DNA from 3 places in the Agrobacterium sp. 22-226-1 genome. Region 3 is predicted to be linked to each of the others. Evidence: predicted binding sites of a transcription regulator. Region 3 holds the regulator's gene; each other region holds the start of a gene.
The links. The regulator LexA, encoded in region 3, represses DNA repair genes until DNA is damaged. The targets are predictions, from matches to a motif close to TGTTCNNNNTGTGTTCNG.
Positions count from the first base shown of each region.

Region 1 (4,092 bases), 110 kb from region 3:
CAGATGTTTCAGCGTATCGAGCAGCCGGGCATTGTCGCGCTGGTGCAGACCGATGGAGGGCTCATCGAGAACATAGAGAACGCCTGTCAGGCCCGAACCGATCTGCGAGGCCAGACGGATACGCTGGCTTTCACCGCCGGAAAGCGTGCCGGAATTGCGCGACAAGCTGAGATAATCCAGCCCGACATCGTTGAGGAAGCGCAGCCTTTCGCGGATTTCCTTGAGGATACGGACAGCGATTTCGTTCTGCTTGGCGTTTAGGCTTTCCGGCAGCACCTCGAACCAGTCACGCGCGGTGCGGATCGACATTTCGGTGACTTCACCGATATGCAGCTTGTTGATCTTGACGGCGAGCGCTTCCGGCTTCAGGCGATAACCAGCGCAGGCCGGGCAGGGGGCTGCCGACATGTAACGCTCGATTTCCTCGCGCGCCCAGGCACTGTCGGTCTCTTTCCAGCGACGCTCCAGATTGGGCACAATGCCTTCGAAGTTCTTCACCGTCTTGTAGGAGCGGGCGCCGTCCTGATAGTTGAACTCGATCTTGTCATCCGTGCCCTGAAGGATGGCGTGCTGCGCCTCCTTCGAAAGATCGGACCATTTGCTTGAAAGCTTGAAACCGAAAGCTTTGCCGAGTGCTTCCAGCGTCTGGTTGTAATAGGGCGAGGAAGACTTTGCCCAGGGAGCAATGGCGCCGTCGCGCAGGGTGCGGGCTGGCTCCGGTACGATCAGGTTTTCATCCACCTTCTGCTGCGAGCCAAGGCCATCGCAGCTGGGGCAAGCGCCGAAGGGGTTGTTGAAGGAGAACAGCCGTGGCTCGATTTCCGGAATGGTGAAGCCGGAAACGGGGCAGGCGAATTTTTCCGAAAACAGCACACGCTCATGGGTTTCATTAAGCGACTTGTTTGCGGAACCGCCGGCGGCGGTTTCTTCCGGCGGCAGGGGCTTGTCGGCGAATTCCGCGACCGCCAACCCGTCGGCAAGCTTGAGGCAGGTCTCGAGACTGTCGGCAAGGCGCGCGGCCATATCCGGGCGCACCACCGCACGGTCGACCACCACGTCGATATCGTGCTTGTATTTCTTGTCGAGGGCGGGCACGTCGGCGATTTCGTAGAACTGGCCATCCACCTTGACGCGCTGGAAGCCCTTCTTCATCAGATCGGCGAGTTCCTTTTTATATTCGCCTTTGCGGCCGCGCACCATCGGCGCGAGAATATAAAGACGTGTGCCTTCCTCGAAAGCGAGGATGCGGTCGACCATCTGGCTCACCGTCTGGCTTTCGATCGGCAGGCCCGTGGCCGGCGAATAGGGCACGCCGACACGCGCGAACAGCAGGCGCATATAGTCGTAGATTTCGGTGACCGTGCCGACCGTGGAACGCGGATTGCGCGATGTGGTCTTCTGTTCGATGGAGATTGCCGGCGACAGGCCGTCGATCTGGTCGACATCCGGCTTCTGCATCATTTCCAGGAACTGGCGCGCATAGGCCGAGAGGCTTTCGACATAACGGCGCTGGCCCTCGGCATAGATCGTATCGAAGGCAAGCGAGGACTTGCCCGAACCGGAAAGGCCGGTCATGACGATCAGCTTGTTGCGCGGCAGGTCCAGATCGATGCCCTTGAGGTTGTGCTCGCGGGCGCCGCGGATGGAAATCGTCTTCAGTTCACTCATGACAAGGCTCGGACAAAAATAACACACTTGATGGCAGCGCGTCCTTATGTAGTGACGCAGCCGGAGGTGTCGAGGTCTATTTCCTATCGGTCGCAGCTTTTCGGAATGCTTGACTCGAAATCTGCGATTCAATAGAACAAAAAAGGAACGAATTGCAAGCGCGAATGTCGGCTCTCAAAGCTTAAGATTATTCTTTGTGGATAGTTCCCTGCTTGCGGTGCCCTTTGCCGGCAGCGGCAGCTATTGTGTGGCGAATTTTTTGAAATGCAATTGCCGGTCATGAAGGCTGGCGGACAGGATGACGAGATGGCTGGTAGCGTAAACAAGGTAATTCTGATCGGGAACGTGGGTGCAGATCCCGAAATCCGCCGGACGCAGGATGGACGCCCCATCGCCAACCTGCGTATCGCCACCTCTGAGACCTGGCGGGACCGCAACAGCGGCGAGCGCAAGGAAAAGACCGAATGGCACACCGTCGTCGTCTTCAACGAAGGCCTGTGCAAGGTCGTCGAGCAATATGTCAAGAAGGGCGCCAAGCTCTATATTGAAGGCCAGCTGCAGACGCGCAAATGGCAGGACCAGACCGGCAACGACCGTTATTCCACTGAAATCGTGCTGCAGGGCTTCAACTCCACGCTGACGATGCTCGATGGTCGCGGTGAGGGCGGTGGCCGTAGCGGCGGCGATTTCGGCGGCGGCAATGATTATGGCAGCGGCGGCGGCTCCAGCTATGGCGGCGGTTACGACCAGCAGTCCTCGTCGCGCGGCGGCTCTTCCCGTGGCGGCGGCCAGCCTTCCGGCGGCTTCTCCAACGATATGGATGACGATATTCCGTTCTGAGCGGATGGCGAATTCGGGAAAGCGTAACGGGAGACAGGCATGAGTGATGCGCCCGCACCGAAACAGCCGGCGACCTGGCGCATCGTTCTTGCCTTCTTCCTCGATTTCTGGACGGCGTTTTTCGCCGCCGGATTTCTCGTGGCGGCGGTTGCAGGCGGGCACACACCACAGGGTTTTGCCTTGAACGGTGTGCCTGCCTTTATCGCCTTTGCGCTTATCATCGCATATTTTGTCGTGCTCGGCCGGTTCTTTGGCGGCACGTTATGGCAGCGTCTCCTGAAGGCGAGGCGCTAACATCCGGCTTTGCCGGCTCTCCGATAGGGGAGAAGCTATTTCGGCGTCGCGGCAGACTATGCCGCGACCTTGTCCGCCAGCATCGCGACCATGACATCGGATTGCGACACGATGCCCACCATCTTGCCTCTGGCGTCGATCACCGGCAGGTAGTGCAGTCCTTCTTCGGCAAAGCGGATGATGGCTTCCTCGATTGCCGTTTCCGGCCGTACGGTTCTGACCGGCGATGTCATGATGTCCTTGACGGTATCGTTGGGGGCGCTTGCGCCGGAGAGGATGAGGCGCAGCCGCTGCAGGAAACCGATGGAGGGACGGCCGTTTCTCCAACTCGCCTTTTCCAGAAAATCCGTCTGGGTGACGATGCCGACGATCTCCGCCTTATCGTTGGTGACCGGCAATGCCTTGAAATGGTGGCTGTGCATCAGCGCATGGGCATGGCGCAGACTGTCATCAGGCGCAACACCGACGACATCGCGCGACATGACGCTGGCGCAATCGAGATGCAGCGCACGGCGACGCCAGGAGCGCAGTTCGGTCTTGCGTAAAATGGTTTCGAGCTCGTCGCGGTCGATATCGAGGACCTGGTCATATTCCTTCAGCACCTCGTCGAGGTCGTTGGAGGAAAAGCCGATTTTCTGGATGGGGGTCGGATCGGTGGTGCCATGGGCGGCCTTGCCGAGCTTCAGGCCGTGTGGGTAGGCGCGGCCGGTGGCATTGTTATACGCGAGGGCCAGGGCAAGAAGGATCAGCGAATTTCCGGCGACGGGCCAGAGCAGGAAACCATAACCGAGGCTGTGCACGGCTGGGCCGCCGAGAACGGCGGTGAGCGCCACCGCTCCGCTTGGCGGGTGCAGGCAGCGCAAAGCCATCATTGCGGCAATGGCGAGGCTGATGGCGAGCGCGCTGGCAAGGAATAGATCCGGTATCAGCAGCGCGACTGTTACGCCCACGAAGGCCGAAACGAGGTTGCCGCAGAGGATCGACCAGGGCTGCGCCAGCGGGCTGGAGGGCACGGCGAACAGAAGCACGGCCGAAGCGCCCATCGGCGCGATCATGGTGGGCAGGGTGGGATCGAAACTGAGAGCGAGACTTCCCAGAAGGCCGGTCAGCAGAATGCCGACAAAGGCGCCGGTTGCCGAGCGCAGCCTTTCCCTGTTGCTGACGGGTGCGGCATCCGGGATGAGGCGACGCAGCGTGGAACGCATGGAGATAACTTTCGAATCCGAAAAAACATGCGTCTTTTAGCCGAAGCTGCGGTCGGATTTAAAGGGAGGATTTTCCGGCGTTTTA
Region 1 is NZ_JBNWCP010000003.1:255,827-259,918, reverse strand. It holds gene uvrA (excinuclease ABC subunit UvrA) at 1-1,668, opposite strand, end outside; gene ACQZ5K_RS07035 (single-stranded DNA-binding protein) at 1,933-2,508, shown strand; gene ACQZ5K_RS07030 (hypothetical protein) at 2,548-2,802, shown strand; gene ACQZ5K_RS07025 (HPP family protein) at 2,859-4,007, opposite strand.
Region 1: a site for LexA is predicted at 1,801-1,818, ahead of uvrA (excinuclease ABC subunit UvrA). Genes of this name have one in related genera too.

Region 2 (4,092 bases), on a different contig from region 3:
CAGCCGTCGCCGCTTCCGCGGCAGTCGGAGCAGAGGCACCGGCGTGGCTGGCGAGGAAGGCCTGCGCCTCTTCCGCCGTCACCTGATCGGCGCGGTAACCGAGGCCCTTCAGAATTTCTTCCATGTCGTCAAGCGTCGCGCCGAGAATGGAAAGCATGGCGGTCGTGGTCGTGAAACGGCGACCGTCATAGGCGCCTTCCGGACGCGGCTGCTGACCGGGTTTCCACTGCAACAGCGGGCGGATGAGATCGGCCAGGCGCTCGAGAATGTCGATACGCACGGCGCGCTTTCCGAGGAAACGGAAACCGGCGAGCTTGTAGAACATGCGCTCGAAGCTGGCATCGGTGACGACCGAGGTACGGCCTGCGGCCAGCACCGGAATGAGGTCGCCGTAACCAGGCTTGCCGAGACCGTCATTCTTCAAAGCCCAGAGCAGCGTCACAAGCTCCGCCGGGGCGGGCTTGAGAAGCGCAGGCAGGAAAACGTGATAGGCGCCAAAACGTACGCCGTAACGGCGCATGGAGGCGCGCGCATCCTGATCGAGAGACTTCACGTCTTCGGCAACGTCGCGGCGGAACAGCACGCCAAGATTTTCCACGAGCTGGAACGCCAGACCCTTCGCCAGACCCTGAAGGTCTTCGGCACGGGAAATATCGTCCAGCGGCTTCAGCACGGTCGCAATCTGATGATTGACGAAACGCTCGACGCGCGCCAGCGCGTGATCACGGGCATTGCCGTTCAGCTGCTCGTCGGCAAGCAGGATCACCCGCGGCTTCATGATGTTGTCGCCGGCCGAAAGGCGGGCAACCGGTTCGCCCAACCAGCGAACCAGACCATCGGAGCTCAAAGCGAGATCGCCATTTCCACTGGCATGCAGACGCGCGGCACGCGCCTCGAATTCGAGCGCAAGCGCCTTCTGCGCCGCAGCCTGCACGGCCTTCTGATCCGGCCCTTCCATTCCCGGCACCGGCGTGAACCGGAACCCGGCCAACTGGCCGACGTGATGACCTTCTACGAAGACATCACCATTTACACTGATTTCAGCTTCAAGCATCGCATTCTCTCTCAGGCGCCTCATGAGCACAGATGTCCTGCGATCAACAAAGCGTTTCGTCAACCTTTCATGTAGCGCATCGGACAATCGATCCTCGATTTCCCGAGTCTTTTCTTGCCAGTGTGTCGGATCGGCAAGCCATCCTGGGCGGTTCGATACATAAGTCCATGTTCTGATCTGCGCAATCCTCGCAGACAAGGTATCGATCTCTCCATCCGTCCGGTCGGCGCGACGCACCTGCTCGGCCATGAAATCCTCGTTCACCGCCCCGCGTTTGACGAGGTCGAAATAGAGCGTGGAGATCAGGTCCGCATGCTGGGCAGGAGCAATGCGGCGATAGTCTGGAAGAGCGCACGCCTCCCAGAGTTTTTCCACCCGCGCATCGCTCGTCGTCACATCGATGATCTCGGGATAACGCGACAGATATTCCAGCGCCTGCTGGTCGATTGCCGGCAGGGCGCGCGAAAGTCCCTGGATCGCCGGCGCGGCATCGAGGCTCAGGCGCAGATTGGCGATGGAGGAAAAATCGAAATTTTTCGTCCGCCACTGCAGAACCTTAACCGCATCGAACTGATGGGTTTCGATCCGCTCCACCAGCTCGTCATCGAACGGATCGACACGCCCCGTCACGCCGAATGTGCCATCGCGAAGATGGCGGCCGGCGCGGCCGGCGATCTGGCCGATCTCGCCGGGATTGAGATTGCGGAACTGATAGCCGTCGAATTTGCGGTCCTGCGCGAAGGCGACATGGTCGACATCGAGGTTGAGACCCATGCCGATGGCGTCCGTCGCCACCAGATATTCGACATCGCCGGATTGGTAGAGCCCCACCTGCGCATTGCGCGTGCGCGGCGAAAGCGCGCCCAGCACCACGGCAGCACCACCGCGCTGGCGGCGCACCAGCTCGGCGATGGCATAGACCTCATCAGCGGAAAAGGCGACGATCGCCGTGCGTTGCGGCAGGCGGGTGATCTTCTTCTGACCCGCATAAAAAAGCTGCGACAGACGCGGGCGTTCCACAACGGTAATTCCCGGCAGCAGCTTCTCGAGGATAGGGCGCATCGTGCCCGCGCCGAGCAGCAGCGTTTCCTCCCGCCCGCGCAGATGCAGCACCCGGTCGGTGAAGATATGCCCGCGTTCAAGATCGCCCGCCAGCTGCACCTCGTCGATCGCGACGAAGGCGGCCGTCGTCTCGCGCGGCATGGCTTCCACCGTGCAGACGGAATATTTGGCTTTGGGCGGTGCGATTTTTTCTTCGCCAGTAATCAGCGCCACATTCGGCGCACCCACCTTTTCAACGAGGCGGGTATAGACCTCCCGCGCCAGAAGACGCAGCGGCAGGCCAATGACACCGCTGCCATGCGCGACCATCCGCTCGATCGCGTAATGGGTCTTGCCGGTATTGGTGGGGCCGAGAACGGCCGTGACACCGCGGCCGCTCAGGATCATGGGGCGAAAATTCAACGTAGCATCCGCGAATCGACTTCATCTGCTTGCCGTGCGCCCGCCATTACCGATGCGGGTCGCACGCACCACACATGGCAACGCCCGCAGACAAAGGCAATAGGCCTCACCCGCAAAGTGGCGCAGGGCGACCTGTCGACGGAATTTTCCGTTCAGATTCAGCTAGTTGAGCAAACAAAAAGAATCCGGCGAAAATGAAATCGATTCGGCTGCGGAACAGTCTGCGAACGAATCGAATACGAATCGCTGACTCGATGGGATTCAGCTTTTGTTCTCCGCAATATCTGGGTGCCTAGGGCGCAGACCATACCAGATTATGAATCCGGATAAGTCCTTGGCCGGATTCGGCTTTACGGTAAAGCCGCCGGGCAGAAAATCCCGGAATCGGCTGTCAAGCGGCAATCCCGGAAAAGCCGATCAGAAACATGCAGGTAGGGTCGGATCAGAGCGCCTCGCCGGCAAGCAGACGCGGCGCATTCGCATCCGTCGTGCCGGCGGCCTGACCGATGAAATAGGATTTGAGACCCGGCAAACGATCCACGACGCCGAGACCGAAATCACGCATGATACGGATGGGTGCAATATCGTTGGAGAAAAGCCGGTTCAGCACATCCGTCGTCACGCCCATCCGCAACGTGTCGAAACGCCGCCAGGACTGGTAACGCTCCAGAACGTTGAGTGAGCCGATATCGAGGCCGAGACGGTCGGCCTCGACCACGGTTTCGGCGAGAGCCGCCACGTCCTTGAAGCCAAGATTGAGGCCCTGCCCGGAAATCGGGTGAATGCCGTGCGCCGCATCGCCCGCAAGCGCGAAACGCGGTGCAACGAAAGAGCGCGCCAGCGTCAGACCCAATGGGAAGGCGCGGCGGGGACCGACCGGACGAAGAGGACCGAGCTTGTGACCGAACCGGCGCTCCAGTTCTTCCTCGAACACCAGATCGTCGGAAGCCACCAGCCTGTCGGCATCGGCCGTGCGTTCGGTCCAGACGAGCGAAGAGCGGTTTCCCTTAAGCGGCAGGATGGCGAAGGGGCCGGATGGCAGGAAATGCTCTTCGGCGCAGCCCTCATGCGGCCGCTCATGCTCAACGGTCGTCACGATTCCGGACTGATCGTAAGCCCAGTGCACGGTCTTGATACCGGCCATGTTCCTGAGCGCGGAGCGAACGCCGTCACAGGCAATCAGCAATCGCGCTTCGAGCGTCGACCCGTCGGAGAGGCGAATGGCCGTCGACTGGGGACCCGCGGTAAAATCGGAAACACTGAGACCGTGACGGATTTTTATGCCAAGGCGCTCGCACAGACCTCGCAATGCGCCCACCAGAGCGACGTTCGGAACCATATGGGCAAACGGCCTGCCTTCTTCCACGGCGCCGTCGAAAGTCAGGAACACGGGACGCACCGGATCGGCGGTCTTCGAATCGGTGACGATCATCTTGTGTATCGGCTGGGCTTCCGGTTCGATCTCGTTCCATATGCCGAAAACATCGAGCATCCGGGTGGCTGCCGCGATGATGGCGGAAGCGCGAACGTCCTTCGCCCAGACATCCTCGGGAGAGGCCTCAACCACCTGCACA
Region 2 is NZ_JBNWCP010000005.1:233,271-237,362, forward strand. It holds gene ACQZ5K_RS11240 (helicase-related protein) at 1-2,503, opposite strand, end outside; gene ACQZ5K_RS11245 (ubiquinone biosynthesis hydroxylase) at 2,961-4,092, opposite strand, start outside.
Region 2: a site for LexA is predicted at 2,731-2,748, ahead of ACQZ5K_RS11240 (helicase-related protein). Genes of this name have one in related genera too.

Region 3 (4,092 bases):
GCCCGTGAAGAAGATTTCGGCTTTCGCCGCGCTCTTGATGACGCTTGCCTATTACCTGATTTCAGGTTTCGCCGTTTCCGCCGAACGCGCCTGGCTGATGATGTCGGTGATGCTGATCGCTGTGCTGTTCGATCAACCCTCGCTCAGCCTCAGGAATGTTGCGCTTTCCGCTTTGGTCATTCTCGCTTTTTCGCCCTCGGAAATCATGGGTCCGAGCTTCCAGATGTCTTTTGCCGCGACCATCGCGCTCGTCGCGTCCTATGCCGCCTGGAGCCGCTGGCGTATTGATCGCGAGCGTCTGTTCATCGGGCGCAAACCGGCATGGATGACGGTGGCGCAAACGGCGGGCGCCATCGTTGGCGGTGTCATCACGACGTCGCTGATCGGCGGTCTTTCGACGGCAATCTATTCGGTCGAGCATTTTCAGCGTGTCACCACCTATGGACTTTTCGCCAATCTGGCCGCCATGCCGCTGATGTCGCTGATTGTCATGCCTTTCGGCCTCGTCGCCATGCTGTTGATGCCTTTCGGGCTCGACGCTCCATTTCTGAAGGTCATGGGTTACGGCATGGCCCTCGTCATCGAGGTTGCACAGGAAGTGGCGTCCTGGGGCGGAAGCGCTGCGACGGGCCGGCCTCACGGGTGGTTTCTGGGACTTGCCTCGGCTGGTTTTCTGCTGCTGACATTGCTGCGCAGCCGGCTTGCGCTTCTGGGCATGCCGCTTCTGCTCCTCGCCTTCGGCCTGTCATCCGCCATGGCCTATCGCGATCTGCCCGACCTGCTTGTTCATGAGGATGGCGAGCTGGTGGCGCTGCTGGAGGACGGCAAAGCCTACACGACGAAGGCTCAGCCGCAGGGTTTCGTTTATGGCCAATGGCAAAGGGCGCTGCTTTTACCGGAACAGCCTGTGCCGCCGGTCTTTCTAAAGACCGAGGCCACGGCAAACACCGTGGCTTTGGCCCCGAAGGCGAAGCTTGATCCGCAAGAGATGAGCGCGGTTGCACGGCAGATGACGGCGGCCCTGAGAGACGCCGAGCCCGGTGTTTTCACCTGCAGCAAAGGCACATGGTGCGTTGCGCGCGCGGGAAGCGGCGAATGGATCATCGTTCTGGAAGATGGCCGCTTTGCCGGAAAGGCTTGCGATATCGCCGATATCGTTATCGTCTCCCGCAGAACGTCCTTCTCGCAATGCCGCTCGGGCGCACTTCTGCTGAACCGCGATATCCTGCGGCGGATCGGTTCGCTGGAAATGGACTTCGCCGGCAGCGATCAGGCAGGGGTAGTCGGCAGGCTGCGCGCCGCAATCGCCGGCATGGACAGGCCCTGGAGCGAACATCGCTATTACGACTGGAAAAGCGGCCGGTTCGATCGCGACGTGCCCGATGCCGTCATGCGGTTGCTGGCGGCATCGCAATAGAGCGCCGCCAGCATGGGTCGTCAGGCCTTGATGCGCAGATCCGCGGTCAATTCGCCGATCCCGCTAATTTCCTCTTCATGCGCCACATCGCGCCAGACTTCCTTCAGCCCGGCCTCGTACCATTCGCGCATGGCGGGAAGGGCGAGCAGCCGGTCGCAATAGGCTTTCGCTGCGGGGGAAAGTTCCGCGCCATAAGTCTGGAAACGAAATGCCACCGGGCAGAAGAAGGCATCGACCGCCGTGAATTTCTGGCCGGCAAGAAAGGGCCCGCCGAATTTCGCGAGTCCTTCGCTCCACAGCGTATCGATGCGCTTTATATCGGCCGCAAGCCCGGTATCGCCACCCTTCGGTTTTACGCGAATGCCGACCGACATGGGGTAGAGATTGCGCAGCGAGGAAAAGCCCGCATGCATTTCGCTCGCCGCCGACCGTGACCAGGCCCTTGCCTGCTTGTCGCTCGCCCAGACGCCCTGATGTCTTTCCGCCAGATATTCGGCGATCGACAGCGTTTCCCAAATTGTCACGCCCTCATCGACAAGGCAGGGCACCTTGCCGGTCGGCGAGAAGGTGGAGAAGGAAACGCCTTCGCCGAAGGGAACGAGTTTTTCATCGAAGGCGATGCCGAGCGTGCGCATCAACACCCACGGCCGCAGCGACCATGAGGAATAGTTCTTGTTGGCGATATAAAGATCATACATGACGTGTTTCCCCGATATGACGCGCATTTCTATACCGGCGGATGGCCCTTGGAATATTGCAAATAATCCATGGCTCCCATAAGCCGCGTTGATGAATGGCAAGGTGAGGGCAGGGAGAAGGAGGCATATCTACGTCACCGCCCGGAGATGAGGGCGAAAAACCCCCTCTCTTTACTTCCGCAGAGCCGCTCTGTTCCAGAGAACAAGCCAAGATGCCTCAAAGGGAGCGCCATCGTCTCGATGACGCCCTTAGCGAAAAAAGCGGGCTGCCAATTAATGGTAGCGCCGGATCAGCCCAACCAGCTTGCCCTGGATTTTCACCCGATCCGGCCCGAAAATACGGGTCTCATAGGCGGGGTTGGCGGCTTCCAGTGCGATGGAGGCTCCCTTGCGACGGAAACGCTTCAGGGTCGCTTCTTCATCATCCACCAGTGCTACGACGATATCGCCAGGATTGGCCGTGTTGCCGTTGCGGATGATGACGGTATCGCCATCAAAAATGCCGGCTTCGATCATCGAGTCGCCCTTGACCTCAAGAGCGTAATGTTCGCCCGAGCCGAGCATGTCGACCGGCACGGCCACATCATGGGTGTTGTTCTGGATGGCGGAAATCGGCACACCGGCGGCGATACGGCCCATGACCGGCACGGTGACGGCGCCACCGAGATCATTGGCCGGCGCCTTGGGGGCAGGGGCCGGCTCCGGCGTCTTTGGCTTGCCGAGGCTGCCTTCGATGACGCTCGGCGAGAAGCCGCGCTGCGGCCTTGCACCCGGAGCATAGGCCTCAGGCAATTTGATCACTTCCAGCGCCCGCGCCCTGTTAGGTAGCCGGCGAATAAAGCCGCGCTCCTCGAGTGCGGTGATCAGCCGGTGGATGCCGGATTTGGATGCAAGATCGAGAGCGTCCTTCATTTCATCGAAGGAGGGCGGCACGCCGGACTCTTTCATTCTTTCATGAATGAAGAGAAGCAATTCCTGCTGTTTGCGCGTGAGCATGAGGAAAACACCCTTGAGAATCGTCGTTGAAGTCGCGAAACAAATACAGAACGAACACTATATGTTCCATATGTGTTCCGCAATCCCCTAAAATTTCGTGAAGGGTGCATCGCAGATCGTGATTTGATCGTCGAAACCATGAACAAAGCAGATTTAACGACGTAGGCGGCACGTCTTGAATACTAAAACCACCGACCGTGGAGACCGACCGGTGGTTTCTGGCTGCCGATTTGCTACGGGCCGAACGTCAGTAGATCGTGAGCGCAGGAATGAAGCTGACTGCGATGAGAAGCAGCATCGCCATGGTGAAGAACGGCCACAATTCCCTCGTCGTCGCGCCGAGCGGCGCTCTGGCTATGGAGGACGAGATGAAGAGCGTGGTGCCGATCGGTGGCGTATAGAGCCCGATACCGAGATTGATCACCATCATCATGCCGAGCTGCACCCGGTCGAGCCCGATCATATCCGCAAGCGGCACGAAGATCGGTCCGAGCAGCAGGATCGACGGCGGCAGATCGAGCGGCATGCCGATGATCAGCATCAGGACGTTCATCATCAGAATGATCAGGATCGGGTTGGAGATATTCTCCGCCACCCAGGTGGCGAAATGCTGGGGCGCCTGATCGAAGGTGAGCACCCAGCCCACCGCCGCACTGCCCATGATGACCAGCATGACGACGCCGGTTGCAGAGCCTGCCTCGACGAAATTGTCGCAGAAACGCTTCCACGTCAGATCGCGATAAAAGAAGATGCTGAGCACGAGCGAATAGACGACGGAAAGAACGGCCACTTCGGTCGGCGTTGCAAAGCCGAAGCGCAGGCCGAGGATGATCAGGATCGGCAGGAGGATCGCCGGCAGGCTGCGGAATGCAAGTAGCGCCAGATCGCGCTTGCGGATGCTTTCGTCACGCACCGCATAGCCCCGCCGCACGGCAATGGCCCAGCAGACGAAGATGAAACCGACCGCCATGAGCAGGCCCG
Region 3 is NZ_JBNWCP010000003.1:144,942-149,033, forward strand. It holds gene ACQZ5K_RS06445 (ComEC/Rec2 family competence protein) at 1-1,417, shown strand, start outside; gene ACQZ5K_RS06450 (glutathione S-transferase family protein) at 1,438-2,115, opposite strand; gene lexA (transcriptional repressor LexA) at 2,389-3,111, opposite strand; gene ACQZ5K_RS06460 (TRAP transporter large permease subunit) at 3,359-4,092, opposite strand, start outside.